One region of the Enterovibrio sp. FF113 genome, then DNA from elsewhere that is predicted to be linked to it. Evidence: predicted binding sites of a transcription regulator. Region 1 holds the regulator's gene; the other holds the start of a gene.
What was found. Region 1 encodes CRP, which controls carbon source genes, mostly activating them, when cyclic AMP is high. Its sites were predicted from a motif close to TGTGANNNNNNTCACA; they were not measured.

Region 1 (8,101 bases):
CCGGATGATGCCGGTATATCCCTTGAAGCCATCGCACACTATGCAGGAAAGCTGCCTATTCTTGGTGTTTGCCTTGGGCATCAAGCCATGGCGCAGGCATTTGGCGCTCAGGTGGTGCGCGCGAGGCAAGTCATGCATGGAAAAACCAGTCCAGTGACACATCGAGGCATCGGAGTGTTTGAAGGGTTGAATCACCCCCTGACCGTCACGCGCTACCATTCATTAGTGGTAGATGCGGATTCTCTGCCCGATTGTTTTGATGTCACGGCATGGACAGAACGCGATGGTGTGTTTGATGAGATTATGGGGATTCGCCATCGCACCCTTGCACTTGAAGGGGTTCAATTTCATCCGGAAAGCATTTTGACCGAGCAAGGTCATCAACTTCTCGCTAACTTCCTTTCTTCTTCTGTCATGTCTTAGCCGTTGCTTCTGAGTTTGGGCGATAACCTTCCCTCTGTGATGCTTTGAGTTCTGACGCTGACGAGCAAAACGATCTGTATCACTAAATTTACATTTAAATCACGCGGTTTTCTCACCGTTCACAGTGAAACCTTATTCATCTTCAATCTTTCATCTTCGCTTTGTTTCCCACTAGGAAAGACACTCTTACCTCTTGCTCTATTAATCATTTTGCCGAAATTGCGCATAACTATGGCACTGTGATGAATTTACCCATCTTTACAGCCTAAGGGTTTGATATTTTCTGCTATTGATGTGGTTAACGAAATGTAAATACTATGCTTAAAGCAGAATCGACAGAAGGATATGAGCGATGACAGCCGGACATAAAGTAGAACGTAAATTGTTCGATGAAGTAATGGTGCCCTGTTATGCACCAATGACAATGATTCCAGATAGAGGCCAAGGCTCGCGCATCTGGGATCAAGACGATCGTGAATATATCGACTTTGCTGGCGGGATTGCGGTGAGCTGTCTTGGTCACTGCCACCCAGTGATGGTGAATGCGCTAAAAGAACAGGCCGACAAGCTGTGGCACCTGAGCAATGTGATGACCAACGCTCCCGCGCTGCGTTTGGCGAAAAAACTGACGGAAGTGAGCTTTGCCGAACGTGTGTTTTTTGCCAATTCCGGCGCAGAAGCCAATGAAGCCGCACTGAAGCTGGCCCGTCGCTGGGCAGTGGAAGAACATGGTCCAGAGAAAAGCGAGATCATCGCGTTTGCTCAAGGTTTCCATGGGCGTACTTTCTTTACGGTGACCGTTGGTGGGCAAGCCGCTTACTCTGATGGCTTTGGCCCGAAACCGGGCAATGTCACCCATCTGCCATATAACGATCTTGAAGCATTGGCTGCGGCCATGTCTGACAAAACGTGCGCCATTATGATGGAGCCTTTGCAAGGTGAGGGCGGTATTGTCACGGCAGATTCAGCCTTCTTGCAAGGTGTACGTGAGCTTTGTGATAAGCACCATGCATTGCTGATTTTCGATGAAGTGCAAACTGGCAATGGCCGTACGGGTACCTTCTATGCCTATGAGCAAACGGGGGTGACACCGGACATCCTCAGCACAGCAAAATCACTGGGCGGTGGCTTCCCTATTGGGGCCATGCTGACCACAAAAGCTCTGGCAGCGCACATGAAAGTCGGTACGCACGGTTCAACGTACGGCGGTAATCCACTGGCGTGTGCAGTAGCAGAAGCGGTCGTGGAAGAAGTGAGTAAGCCTGAAGTACTTGCTGGTGTGAAAGAGCGCGAAGGTTGGTTTCGTGACGGTCTTGAAGCGCTGAATGCCAAATACAATATGTTCAGTGAGATCCGTGGTAAGGGCTTGCTGATTGGCGCAGCTCTTAACGACAAATGGAACGGCCGAGCGCGAGACGTATTGCTGGCTGCAGGTGATGAAGGCTTGCTGCTGCTGGTAGCCGGTGCCAACGTGGTTCGCATGACGCCATCACTGGTTATTACCAAAGAAGAAGTAGAAGAAGGTTTAGCGCGTCTGGATCGTGCGCTGGCGAAACTGGCGGCGGCTTAATTGCCGTCCTGTTTTGACCATCCATTGCAGCAGGAGGAAGTAAGATGTTGGTAATTCGTCCCATAAAGAAAACTGATTTTGATGCGCTGATGCTGTGCGCCGTAGAGTCGGGTCACGGATTCACGTCGCTGCCGGTCAATGATGAATTGATCCAAGGCCGTATCGACCACTCGGTAGACAGTTTTGGCCGCGATGCCCAAGCGCCAGGCACCGAAGGTTACCTCATGGTTGCTGAGGACACTGAAACGGGAGAGATCGCAGGTACGACGGGTATTGAAGCAGCGATTGGGATGGACAATCCGTTTTACAGCTACCACATCAGCAAGGTGGTGCATCACTCACGCCGGTTAAATGTCCACAACGTGGTAGAAGTGCTGACCTTTGGCAATAACTACACGGGCGCGACAGAAATATGCACCCTGTTTTTACGCCCAGAGTTTCGTGGTGGTCTCAATGGTAAGTTGCTGTCGAAATGCCGCTTCTTGATGCTGGCGCAGTTCCCCGAAAAGTTCTCAGACGTGATTTTCGCTGAAATGCGCGGCGTGTCTGATGAAGAAGGTAACTCACCGTTTTGGAAGTGGCTGAAAGAGCATTTCTTTTCGATTGATTTTACGCTGGCGGATTATTTAACTGGCATTGGACAGAAAGGCTTTATCGCGGATTTGATGCCCAAGTTGCCGATTTACGTCAACCTGTTGAGTGATGAAGCCCGTGCAGTGATTGGTGAGGTGCATGAAAAAACCCGTCCAGCGCTGCGTTTGCTTGAAAAGGAAGGCTTCACGCGTCGTGGCTACGTCGATATTTTTGATGCGGGGCCTACAGTGGAGTGTCTACGTCAGAACATTGATTCTATTCGCCGCTCGTTCACTGCAAGGGTGAAGATTGCGGAGCACAGCAGTGCGCAGGATTACCTGATTTGTAACAGTGACTTTCAAAATTTTCGCGCCACGTCCGCCAAGATTGGTGTGGACGAAGAGCGCAATGAAGCGTTGATCAGCCAAGAAGTCGCCGATGCGTTGAGTGTCAAAAATGGTGATAACGTGCGACTCGTGTCGGTGTAGGAGTAGATGATGACACAATGGATTGATAACCAGCCCATCGCGGGTGATGGCGATATGTTTGATTCACTGAATCCGTTTAACAGTGAGTCAATATGGCAGGGACGAGCAGCCACATCTCCACAAGTGGAAGCCGCTGTGAGTTCGGCGAGAGACGCGTTTGCCACATGGAAGCACACCGCTTTCGCAGAACGTCAGGCACTGGTCGAACGTTTTGCCGAGAAGCTAAAAGAAAACAGCGAACACATGGCACAAGTGATTGCCGAAGAAACCGGTAAGCCACTGTGGGAAACCCGCACTGAAGCTGCTGCCATGGTCGGGAAAATTGCCCTTTCACTGCGTGCTTATCAAGAACGAACGGGTGAGCGCAGCAAAGATGTTGCTGGCACACAGGCGGTGCTACGCCATCGCCCTCTAGGGGTAATGGCGATATTTGGGCCTTACAATTTCCCCGGACATTTGCCGAACGGTCATATTGTTCCCGCGTTGTTGGCGGGGAATACCGTGGTATTTAAACCTTCGGATTTAACGCCAAAAACAGCAGAAGAAACCATTAAGCTTTGGATTGAGGCGGGACTGCCGAAAGGCGTGATCAATATGGTCCAAGGAGGGCGTGAAACGGGCGAGGCGCTGGCACAATCTAAAGGCATCGATGGTCTGTTGTTCACAGGTAGCGCTAACACAGGTCATATTCTGCATCGTCAATTTGCGGGAGAGCCGGGCAAAATGTTGGCGTTGGAAATGGGCGGAAATAACCCGATGGTGATTTCCGATCAATACGGCGATCTTGATGCCACCGTGTATACCATCATTCAATCCGCATTTATCAGTGCAGGGCAGCGTTGCACCTGTGCTCGTCGTCTTTATGTACCGAAAGGCGATCGCGGTGATGCATTGCTTTCGCGTTTGGTTGAGATGGCCAAAAACATCAAAGTGGGTGGTCAATTTGATCAACCTGCCTCGTTCATGGGGTCACAAATCTCTGTGCGCGCAGCAGAAGGCATTCTTGCTGCTCAGGGCAATCTCGAATCACTGGGTGGGCAGCCGCTTCTAAAAGCCCAGTTGCTGCATGATGCCGTCGTCACTCCGGGCATTATTGAAGTGAGCCAAGTGGCTCAATTGCCTGATGAAGAATATTTCGGGCCACTACTTCAAGTGGTGCGTTATGACTCTCTTGAAGACGCAGTCACGCTGGCCAATGATACCCGCTACGGTTTGTCGGCAGGGTTAATTTCAACCGATGACGCAGAATGGGCGTATTTTCTTGACCATATTCGCGCAGGTATCGTTAATCGCAATCGCCAGCTAACGGGCGCGAGTGGTGATGCACCTTTCGGCGGGCCGGGAGCATCAGGCAATTTACGACCAAGTGCTTACTATGCCGCTGACTATTGCGCTTATCCTATGGCGTCAATGGAAGGTGAGGATGTGTCCTTGCCTGATCAACTCAGCCCTGGGCTGTCGTTGTAACAAAAGATAAGTAACTACCGAACACTCAATGTAGGAGGATGTGATGGAGCGCGTTCAGGCTTTATTTGATGAGCTTTGGAAAGACTATATCGATAGGTTATGCCCGTCGGCAGCAAAAGTGCATGCGTTATTAGAAGAGGGCAGTCCGCTTCTCAATGACCACATCGCGTTGCGCACTTTTGCGTTACCCAAGGTGGGGCTAGATCGTTTGGCTGCGCCGTTTATCGCCATCGGTTATACCCCTAAAGGGGAGTACCATTTCAAAGCGAAAAAACTGTACGCGCGGCATTATGAGCATCCTAACCCTGATGCACCCAAAGTGTTTATCAGTGAGTTGCTGGTGGGACAGTGTTCCACGGAACTGCAGCAGGCTGTTCGTGCCTTGGTTGATCAGGTAGATGACACAGCACTTAATGATCCCGCGTTCTTGTATGGTGGTCGTTTGTGGGGCATTGACACGGAAACTTATCATCAGTTAGCGGCGGAAAGTGAATATGCAGGTTGGCTGTCTGCTCATGGCTTTGGTGCCAATCATTTCACGGTGAGTGTGAATCAATTGAGTACGCTCCATGACGTGTTGGATGTGAACCAATTGCTGCGAGAGTCAGGTTTTGCGATTAATGAATCTGGCGGTGAGGTGAAAGGGGGTCCGCAAGTGCGCTTGGAGCAATCGGCAACCATGGCGGACAAAGTGACGGTGCGCTTTAGTGATGAAGAACTGATGATCCCGGGTGGGTTTTATGAGTTTGCCAAACGTTACCCGTTACCGAACGGAAGCCTGTATCAAGGGTTTGTTGAGGCCTCGGCAGATAAAATCTTTGAAAGTACCGATAAGTAGGGACCGTTAGTGGCTCATGCAGTCGCTACTCCTGTAGCGATTGCCCATCGCGTGTACCGTTCGCCGATCTAATTGCGCTCTGATACCAAGTTTGATGGCCACTCTTCGTGAGAGGTCGGTGTTGATTTGCGTCCGTCATCACCGAGCATGCGCTGTAGCTGATAGTGAGACATACCAGCAAAGCCAGTCAATTCGATGCTGACCTGACCCCAAGGGACGACGGCAGGTGTCGTATTTATGCGGCTAAACGCTTGATGTTCCAAGTCCATATCGATGCTCCATCATCGCAAAAAAACGTTGCACGTAAATGTATACATGCTTTGCATTGAAAGGTAGCACTGGGAAAGGGGTTTTGTGGATTTTTTGACGTGATAGTGATCATGCTTAAACAAAAAAGCCACCATAATGGTGGCTTTCATTTCAAAGCAATAATGCTTAGCGAGTACCGTATACCACGATAGTTTTACCGTGTGCAGAAATTAGATTCTGCTCTTCCAGCATCTTCAGAATACGACCAACGGTTTCACGTGAGCAACCTACGATTTGACCGATTTCCTGACGGGTGATCTTGATTTGCATACCGTCTGGGTGAGTCATAGCATCTGGTTGTTTCGCCAGATTAAGCAGTGTTTGCGCGATACGACCAGTCACATCTAGGAATGCTAAATCACCAACTTTTTGGCTAGTGATTTGCAAACGACGAGCCATCTGAGAAGAAAGGCGCATCAGAATGTCTGGATTCACTTGAATCAGCTGACGGAATTTTTTGAATGAGATTTCAGCGACTTCGCATGGAGATTTAGCGCGAACCCAAGCTGTACGCTCCTGATCTTCCTCAAATAAGCCCAGTTCGCCAATGAAGTCGCCCTGGTTGAGGTAAGAAAGGATCATCTCTTTGCCTTCTTCATCCTTGATCAGTACAGCCACAGAGCCTTTCACGATGTAATAAAGCGTTTCAGCTTTCTCACCAGCATGAATCAGCGTACTTTTTGATGGGTACTTATGAATGTGGCAGTGTGAAAGGAACCACTCTAGTGTTGGGTCTGTTTGAGGTTTTCCTGGAACCATATCTCTCATTTCCTCTGCAGTTGTTGCCTGATGAGTCTTCCTTAGCCCACCGTCCTGCGGCACAAGTCCGTGGGATAGCATAAAGTGTCAACCGTCAGGCTACAAGCTCTCTGTTTGAGTCATTGAGTTTATCCTTTTTCCAGCACGATTTCTTGATTTTGATATGGACTTCCCCCCCTATTAAAGGCTAAAAACGTGGACAAGATCACGACACTGAAAGTAAACAGGAGAAATAGATGCGAGCAAGCGTCAAGTGGTGCGGAAAAGAGACGTTTTTAGGGCAGTCGAATTCAGGTCATAGCATCGTGATGGATGGGAATGGCGGAGAAAAAGCCCCGAGTCCAATGGAAATGGTGCTGATGGGGGCCGGTGGATGCAGCTCTGTCGACGTTGTTGCAGCGCTTAAAGCGGCTAATCAAGCAGTGTCATATTGTGAAGCCGAACTGACGGCAGAGCGCCGAGAGCAAGCACCGCGCTTGTTTACCCAGATCAATATTCACTTTGTGGTCACAGGTACCGCATTGGATGAAGCATTGGTGGCTTCTGCGGTCAAAGACAGCCTAGAGAAATACTGCTCGGTGTGTTTGATGTTGGGTGCCAGTATTGAAATGACCCACTCTTACGAGGTTCGTGAGGCGGCTTAATGGCGTGTTTGCGGTTTTGTTGGAAGTGACCATAAAACAAAGGAGGGCATGCCCTCCTTTTTTGCTATTGGCTGTTTATCAATGGATTGCCAAGATCTTCATACAGAAAAGGGAGGCTCTCGTGGGCTTAGCTTATCTTGCCCGTTTCGATTAACTGCTGAATAAGCGGTTGGATGATCAACTCCATGGCGAAGCTCATTTTGCCCCCAGGCACAACCAAGGTGTCATGCCGTGACATGAAAGAGCCTTGGATCACGGCCAGAAAATAAGGGAAATCCACTTTCTTGATGCCGCGAAAACGTATCACGACAAAGCTTTCATCAAGACTTGGAATGCCTTTAGCGTTAAGCGGGTTAGAGGTATCAACGGTCGGTACGCGCTGGAAGTTAATGTGTGTGCGACTAAACTGCGGCGTGATGTAGTTAAGATAATCGTCCATTGAGCGCACGATGGAGTCCGTCACGGCTTCTCGTGAGTGGCCGCGGTCGCGCGTGTCGCGAACAAATTTCTGAATCCACTCCAGGTTCACAATTGGCACCATGCCAATGAGCAAATCAACATGCTGAGCCACGTTAATTTCGCCGTCGGCAATACCGCCGTGAAGCCCTTCATAGAACATTAAGTCGTTATTCTCTGGCAAATCTTGCCATGCCGTAAACGTACCTGGCATTTGGTTATACGGCACTGCTTCATCAAACGTATGCAAGTAACGGCGGAATTGTCCCGTACCGTGTTTGCCATATTCATCGAAAAAGGATTCTAGTCTTGGGAAATCATTGGCTTGAGGGCCAAAATAGCTGATGTGACGACCCTGCTCTCTGGCCTTGCGAATTTCAACGTCCATTTCAGGACGCGTAAAACGGTGAAAACTGTCGCCTTCAACCCAGGCCGCGCGGATGTCCATCATATTGAATATCTTCCGAAATGCGTCGGAAGTGGTGGTGGTTCCTGCCCCAGATGAACCGGTGACTGCAATAATCGGGTGTTTTGCAGACATGACAAACCCTGTCAATTTTTAAAATGATGTCAA
Region 2 (8,101 bases), on a different contig from region 1:
ATGAGCGCTTCCAACATCAATGCGCAGGTTTACGGCCGCCCTAAGCACATCTACAGCATCTGGCGTAAGATGCAGAAAAAGAGCCTTGCTTTTGATGAGCTGTTTGATGTTCGCGCTGTGCGTATCATTGCTGACCAGCTTCAAGATTGCTATGCCGCACTAGGGGCAGTGCACACCAAATATCGCCACCTTCCCAAAGAATTCGACGACTACGTCGCTAATCCTAAACCTAACGGTTATCAGTCTATCCACACCGTGGTGTTGGGGCCAGAAGGGAAAACGGTCGAGATCCAAATTCGCACCAAGCAAATGCATGATGATGCCGAGCTAGGCGTCGCCGCGCACTGGAAATACAAGGAAGGTGCAACGACGGGACGTAGTGGTTACGACGAGAAAATCACGTGGCTACGTAAACTGCTGGCGTGGCAAGAAGAGATGTCTGATTCGGGCGAAATGCTCGATGAGTTGCGAAGCCAAGTGTTTGATGATCGTGTCTACGCCTTTACTCCGCGCGGTGATGTGGTCGACTTGCCCATTGGTGCAACACCACTAGATTTCGCCTACCACATTCACTCGGAAGTGGGGCACCGTTGTATTGGTACCAAAGTGGAAGGCCGCATCGTGCCGTTCACTTACCACCTGCAAATGGGCGATCAAGTCGAAATCATCACGCAAAAAGAGCCGAACCCGTCACGTGACTGGCTAAACCCAAGTTTGGGCTTCGTCAATTCAGGTCGTGCTCGTGCCAAAATTAATGCATGGTTCCGCAAGCAATCGCGTGAAAAGAACATGATTGCGGGCAAAGAGATCCTCGATGCCGAACTGACCAAAATTGGTGCCGCCAGTAAAGATGCCACCTTAGCCATGAAGCGCTTCAACATGAATAGCCTTGATGAAGTTTACGCCGGTGTCGGTAGTGGCGATTTACGCATCAATCAGGTGGTGAATTTCATCAATTCCATTGTCAATAAACCGACAAAGGAAGAAGAAGACAAACAGTTACGAGCGAAGCTGGAGCAGGTGGAGAGCTCTCCTGTCCCTAAAAAACCGCGCAGAGACGCGGTGGTGGTAGAAGGGGTTGATAACCTGATGACGCACCTTGCACGTTGCTGTCAGCCCATTCCTGGTGATGCTATTGAAGGCTACGTCACACAGGGACGCGGTATTTCGGTTCACCGTTCTGATTGTGAACAGTTGGCAGATCTTCGTCATCATGCACCCGAGCGTATTATTGATACGGTATGGGGGGGCGGATTTGTCGGCAGTTACCAAATTACCGTGCGTGTTTTGGCGTCAGAACGTAACGGCTTGATTAAAGATCTTTCTAGCATGCTGACCAATGAAAAAGTCAGGGTGTCGGGCATGCAAAGTCGAGTTGATTACAAGCAGAACATATCCATCATGGATTTTGATCTTGAGCTAAGTGATCTTGATGTGCTGAGTCGAGTGATCACCCGCCTTGAGCAGGTGAAGGACGTGCATGAAGCGAAGCGGCTTCGTTAGTCTTATACCTGCGTAAACTCTCGTTGTGCAAGGATGGGAAGCTTGCTCGGGTATCAGCCCAGAAAGGGAAGCAGAGGCTTTCCTTTTTTATTTCAAGACGGCGTTAAAACAAACTGACAATGGATAAATAGGCATGAATAAAATGTCGCGAATGCAAGAATTGCTCGAAATTATGGCGACCCTACGAGACCCGAAAAATGGGTGTCCTTGGGATAAAAAGCAGACGTTCAACTCCATAATTCCTTACACCATCGAAGAAACTTTCGAGACAGTCGATGCCATCGAGCGCCAAAATTGGGGCGATGTGCGTGACGAGTTGGGTGATCTTTTGTTCCAAATTGTGTTCTATAGTCAACTCGGCAAAGAGCAGGGTGACTTTGAATTCGACGACGTGGTTGGTGCGATTTGTGACAAGTTGGTGCGCCGTCATCCCCATGTGTTTGGTGAGAAAGACGCTGATGGCAATCCGTTGCAAGCAGCAGATTGGGAAGGCATCAAAGCGCAAGAGCGAGCCGCTAAAGCCGAACCAGACGCCGAATTGAGTATTCTCGATGATGTACCAACGGCACTGCCCGCATTGGGGCGAGCCGCTAAGCTACAAAAACGCTGTGCCAGTGTTGGTTTTGATTGGGATGCGATTGGGCCTGTTGCCGACAAGGTGCAAGAAGAACTTGAAGAAGTCATGGAAGAAGCGTTGATGGTGAACGTGAACCAGGCTCGTGTTGATGAAGAAATGGGCGACTTACTGTTTTCCGTGGTGAATTTGTCACGGTATGTGGGAACCAACCCAGAAAAGGCGTTACGACAGGCCAATTTAAAATTTGAAAATCGTTTTCGTCAAATTGAAATGAAATTACGCGAAAATGGTAAAAACTTGCAGGAAACTCAGCAAGATGAACTCGAAAAACTCTGGCAGCAAGTGAAATGTGACGAAGGCAACAAACCAGTGTGAATCGCTGAATTGATTTACAACAAAAAAAAAGGGTACGCCGTGTGATAGTTTTCACGTTGTGGGAAGTTTCGGGCTCTGGTAACATGTCGTCCCGTCCAGATTTCCAATATTTCCCCTAAATCCAACTCTCAGGTTTAGCATGACAACGAATTACATTTTTGTAACTGGCGGGGTGGTTTCCTCCCTCGGTAAGGGTATTGCTGCAGCGTCATTGGCAGCGATTTTAGAAGCACGTGGTCTTAATGTGACCATGATGAAGCTTGACCCTTACATCAACTTGGATCCGGGCACGATGAGCCCAACCCAGCACGGTGAAGTATTCGTTACGGAAGACGGTGCAGAAACCGACCTAGATTTGGGTCACTACGAGCGTTTCATCCGCACCAAGATGACTAAGCGCAATAACTTTACGTCTGGTCGTGTATATTCAGACGTATTGCGTAAAGAGCGCCGAGGCGACTACTTGGGTGCAACCATCCAGGTTATTCCTCATATCACCAACTCTATCAAAGAGCGTGTGCTTGCGGGCGGCGAAGGTCACGATGTGACTATCGTTGAGATCGGCGGTACGGTGGGCGATATCGAGTCATTGCCATTCCTTGAAGCTATCCGTCAGTTGGCGGTTGAGCTAGGTCGTGAACGCACCATGTTCATGCACCTGACTCTGGTTCCTTACCTTGCTGCGGCAGGTGAAGTGAAAACCAAGCCTACTCAACACTCTGTGAAAGAACTGCTATCTATCGGTATTCAGCCAGACATTTTGGTGTGCCGTAGCGATCGCGTTATTCCTGCGAATGAGCGTTCTAAGATTGCCTTGTTCTGTAACGTGCAAGAAAAAGCCGTTATCTCAATGAAGGATGTAGATTCCATCTACAAGATCCCTTCACTGATCCGTTCGCAAGGCTTGGATGATTTGGTTTGTAAGCGTTTCGGTATCGAAGCGCCAGAAGCTGATCTGACAGAGTGGGAACAAGTTATTTATGAAGAAGCGAACCCAACCGGTGAAGTCACTATCGGTATGGTTGGCAAATACATTGAACTGCCCGATGCCTACAAGTCAGTTAACGAAGCGTTGAAGCACGCAGGCTTGAAAAATCGCCTGACCGTGAAGATCAAATACGTTGACTCACAAGATGTAGAAACCAAAGGTGAAGAAGTCCTTCACGGTTTGGACGCTATTCTCGTTCCGGGTGGCTTCGGCGATCGCGGCGTAGAAGGCAAAATTCTGGCAGCGAAATTCGCGCGTGAAAACAAAGTCCCTTACTTGGGTATCTGTCTTGGCATGCAAGTGGCGCTGATCGAATATGCGCGCAACGTTGTTGGCATGGAAGGCGCGAACTCGACTGAGTTCAACAAAGCGACCAAGTACCCGGTTGTTGGCCTGATCACCGAGTGGGTTGACGGCGAAGGTAAGGTAGAAGAGCGTACTGAAAAGTCCGATTTGGGCGGCACCATGCGTCTTGGCGCACAGCTGTGTCACCTGAAAGACGGCACCAAAGCGCGTGAGCTTTACGGCAACGCTTCAATCCATGAGCGTCACCGTCACCGCTATGAAGTCAACAATGTGCTACGTCCGCAACTTGAAGAAGCCGGCCTTGTGGTATCGGGTCTGTCAGCGGACAAGAAGCTGGTTGAGATTATTGAAAATCCTGAGCACCCATGGTTTGTGGCGTGCCAGTTCCACCCTGAATTTACCTCGACCCCACGCGATGGCCATCCTTTGTTTGAAGGTTTTGTGGCTGCGTCAGGTAAAAATCAGCGTGGTGAGCTGTAACTGAGAACAAGGAGCGGTTGCGAAGGTAGTGCAGCCGCTTTTCGCATTTTTAAGCTATTGACATACGAGAGGAAACACAATGTCTAAGATCGTTAAAGTTCTGGGTCGTGAAATCATCGATTCACGCGGTAACCCAACTGTAGAAGCAGAAGTACACCTGGAAGGTGGTTTCGTTGGTATGGCAGCTGCACCATCAGGCGCATCTACTGGTTCACGCGAAGCACTTGAACTACGTGATGGCGATAAAACTCGTTTCCTAGGTAAAGGCGTACTGAAAGCAATCGGCGCAGTAAACGGCGAAATCGCTAACGCTCTAGAAGGCAAAGACGCGAAAAACCAAGCAGAAATCGACCAGATCATGATCGACCTGGACGGTACTGAGAACAAATCTAAGTTCGGTGCTAACGCAATCCTAGCGGTATCTCTGGCGAACGCAAAAGCAGCAGCTGCTGCTAAAGGCATGCCACTGTACGAGCACATTGCTGAACTAAACGGCACTGCTGGTCAGTTCTCTATGCCTCTACCAATGATGAACATCATCAACGGTGGCGAGCACGCTGACAACAACGTTGATATCCAAGAGTTCATGATTCAGCCAGTTGGCGCTGCAACTTTGAAAGAAGCTGTTCGCATGGGTGCTGAAGTATTCCACAACCTAGCGAAAGTATTGAAGTCTAAAGGCTACAACACTGCAGTTGGTGACGAAGGCGGTTTCGCTCCTAACCTTAAGTCTAACGCTGAAGCACTAGAAGTTATCGCAGAAGCAGTTGCTGCTGCTGGCTACGAGCTAGGCAAAGACATCACTCTTGCTATGGACTGTGCAGCATCTGAGTTCTTCGACAAAGAAGCTGGCATCTACAACATGAAAGGCGAAGGCAAAACCTTCACCGCTGAAGAGTTCAACCACTACCTTGCTGGTCTCGTTGATCAATTCCCAATCGTTTCTATCGAAGACGGTCTGGACGAATCTGATTGGGCTGGCTTCAAGCACCAAACTGAACTGCTGGGCGACAAAATCCAACTAGTGGGTGACGATCTGTTCGTGACTAACACTAAGATTCTGGCTCGTGGTATCGAAGAAGGCATCACTAACTCTATCTTGATCAAGTTCAACCAAATCGGTTCACTAACCGAAACTTTGGCTGCTATCAAGATGGCTAAAGACGCTGGTTTCACTGCAGTTATCTCTCACCGTTCAGGTGAAACTGAAGATGCAACTATCGCTGACCTTGCTGTTGGTACTGCTGCTGGCCAAATCAAGACGGGTTCTATGAGCCGTTCTGACCGTGTTGCTAAGTACAACCAACTTATCCGTATCGAAGAAGCTCTGGGCGAACGCGCACCTTTCAACGGTCTGAAAGAAGTTAAAGGCCAAGCGTAATCGCTTAGCACTTCATTCAGTCGGCGATACGCTGATTTAGAGATGAAAACGGCTCCCTTGGGAGCCGTTTTTTTGTTTGTAGGATAAGGGAAACAACGTCCTAGGACCTCGGTCCTAATTTCTTCGCTAACTCCGGCAAATCTCCGCTTAACCCCAAAGCTCGCTTAATAAACTGCGTTTTGATCCCCGGTAGGGTTGCGGCAGCCACCAAGCCAATGCCACGAAACAGCTTCTTCGCTGGGTTGTCACCTGAGAAAATATCGCGAAAGCCTTGCATCGCTGTGATCATTTGTGCAGCTTCCGCTTTACGCCAGCGTTCAAAGGCGCGCAGGTTGGCTTTCTCGCCAATGTCTTTGCCTTCATCGTGCAAACGCACCAGTTCTTGCGCCAGCGTGGTGGCATCTAACAGACCAAGATTGACACCTTGGCCCGCTAACGGGTGAATGGTGTGGGCTGCATCGCCCACCAAGGCAACGCGTTCAACGACAAAGTCGCGCGCATAACGCATTTTCAAGGGGAATGCGGCGCGATCACCTTCGACTGAACAAAGACCAAGTCGCGTATCGAAGGCGGCAGTGAGTGATTTGTTAAAGTCTTCATCCGACATGGTGCATCGTTGGTCGGCTTGCTCTGGTGATTGCGACCAAACAATAGAGCAAAGATGTGGGTCAGAAAGCGGTAGAAAGGCCAGAGGGCCGTCTGGTGTGAAGATCTGACGTGCTACACCATCGTGAGGCTCTGTGGTGCGTATGTTGGCAACCAGAGCGCTGTGGCCATAGTCCCAATGTGTGAGTGGGATAGAGAGCTGATTTCTCACCCAAGAATTCGCACCGTCTGCACCCACCACCAATTTAGCGGTGATGGCGTTGCCGGAATCCAAGGTTAGCCATGCTTCGGTTTCACCGAACATCATGGAGGCGCATTTATCTGGGCAGAATAGGGTCACATTGTGTTGCTGCTTGATGCGTTCAAACAATGACAGTTGGATAACGCGGTTTTCGACGATATAGCCTAGGTTCGGCTGACCCATGTCCATGGCATCAAAATCGATGGCGCCAAAGCTGTCTTGTTCCCACACTGACATTTTTTGATAAGGGCTACTGCGACGAGCAAGAATGCCTTCCCAAGCGCCAATATTTTTTAGGATATTTTCACTCGCGCGGCTCAGAGCTGAAACGCGAAGGTCGGGCAGGGCATTTAATTCAGGCTCAGGTTCTTTGCCTTCAATGATAGCAATTCGAAGGTCGCTATCAGCCAAAGCTGCCGCTAAAGTTAACCCCACCATGCCGCCGCCAATGATGGCGATATCTACATTTGTCATTTTCATTATCGTTCTACCAGTCCCATCGCTCGTTGCAGCAATGGCGCTTTTAATCCGCTAAAGACGGACATGGCCGCCAGCCCTAAATTGCGCCCAAGGATAAGCGGCGCAGACGTGTTGGAAAAGCCGTGCACAAGGCCAGAGGTCATGGCAACAGTCGCATCCCTATCGGGTTCTCGACGTTGTAGATAGCGCTGCAGCAATGCCATGTCGCCGCAATCTTGTTGTTCGTTGTGTGCGCGAGCAATTTCTTCTGCCAAGGTGATGACATCACGAAGCCCAAGGTTAAAGCCTTGTCCCGCAATAGGGTGCAAGGTTTGCGCGGCATTGCCGACAGCCGCGAAACGGTGGCTGATCAGTTGCGTGGCTTGGCGCAAAATCAGCGGATAGCTGTTTCGCTGTCCAACATGCAATAGCTTACCAAGACGCCAACCAAAGATGGCTTGGAGCTTGTCTGCAAACGCGTGATCAGACAGCTCGATAAGTGCAGGGACATCCTGTGGTTTGACGCACCAAACTAAAGAGCTTCGCCCTTCAGACATCGGCAATAAAGCCACGGGACCTGATTCAGTGAAACGCTCGAACGCCTTGCCCTGATGCGGTAAAGATGTCGTGATATTGGCAATCAGTGCCACTTGTTCAAAATCATGCTCGTGGCGGGAAATTCCAACCATGTCGCAGCATGAAGAGAGTGCGCCGTCGGCGGCGACCATCAACTTAGTGGTGATCGTTTGCCCGTCGTTGAGCGTAAGAGTGACTTTGTCGGTCGCGCGGGTAATGTCAGTGACAAACGCAGGGCAAAACAGTGAGATATTTTTCGCCTGACTGAGCGATTTATGGAATACGCGTCCCGCATCAGCAAGTTCAATCACGTTTCCTAAAAACGGCAGTCCTTCCTTGTCGGCGTGCATTTCAGTGAATCCAAAATGGCCTCGGTCGGAGACGTGAATGGTATTGATGGCGGTAGCAAATGGCGCCACGCCATGCCATACGCCGATTTGGTCGAGCAATTGGCAACTGCCGTAGGAAAGGGCAATGCTTCGGGCGTCATACCCCGGGTGAGTATTATCGGGGATGGCCGCTTCGACCACTGCCACAGAAAGCTTTGCTTGCGTTAAGCGCTCAATGGCCAGAGCGAGTGTCGCACCGGCCATCGCACCACCTGCGATA

Region 2: a site for CRP is predicted at 2,496-2,511, ahead of ACED36_RS21320 (CTP synthase). Genes of this name have one in related genera too.

What each region holds. Positions count from the first base shown of each region.
Region 1 is NZ_JBGONO010000004.1:195,676-203,776, forward strand. It holds gene ACED36_RS04860 (aminodeoxychorismate synthase component II) at 1-423, shown strand, start outside; gene ACED36_RS04865 (aspartate aminotransferase family protein) at 776-1,993, shown strand; gene astA (arginine N-succinyltransferase) at 2,038-3,054, shown strand; gene astD (succinylglutamate-semialdehyde dehydrogenase) at 3,064-4,521, shown strand; gene ACED36_RS04880 (DUF1338 domain-containing protein) at 4,565-5,359, shown strand; gene ACED36_RS04885 (hypothetical protein) at 5,428-5,628, opposite strand; gene crp (cAMP-activated global transcriptional regulator CRP) at 5,795-6,427, opposite strand; gene ACED36_RS04895 (OsmC family protein) at 6,664-7,071, shown strand; gene ACED36_RS04900 (phosphoribulokinase) at 7,199-8,068, opposite strand.
Region 2 is NZ_JBGONO010000039.1:4,534-12,634, reverse strand. It holds gene relA (GTP diphosphokinase) at 1-1,503, shown strand, start outside; gene mazG (nucleoside triphosphate pyrophosphohydrolase) at 1,637-2,455, shown strand; gene ACED36_RS21320 (CTP synthase) at 2,595-4,229, shown strand; gene eno (phosphopyruvate hydratase) at 4,309-5,610, shown strand; gene ACED36_RS21310 (FAD-dependent 2-octaprenylphenol hydroxylase) at 5,711-6,937, opposite strand; gene ubiH (2-octaprenyl-6-methoxyphenyl hydroxylase) at 6,937-8,101, opposite strand, start outside.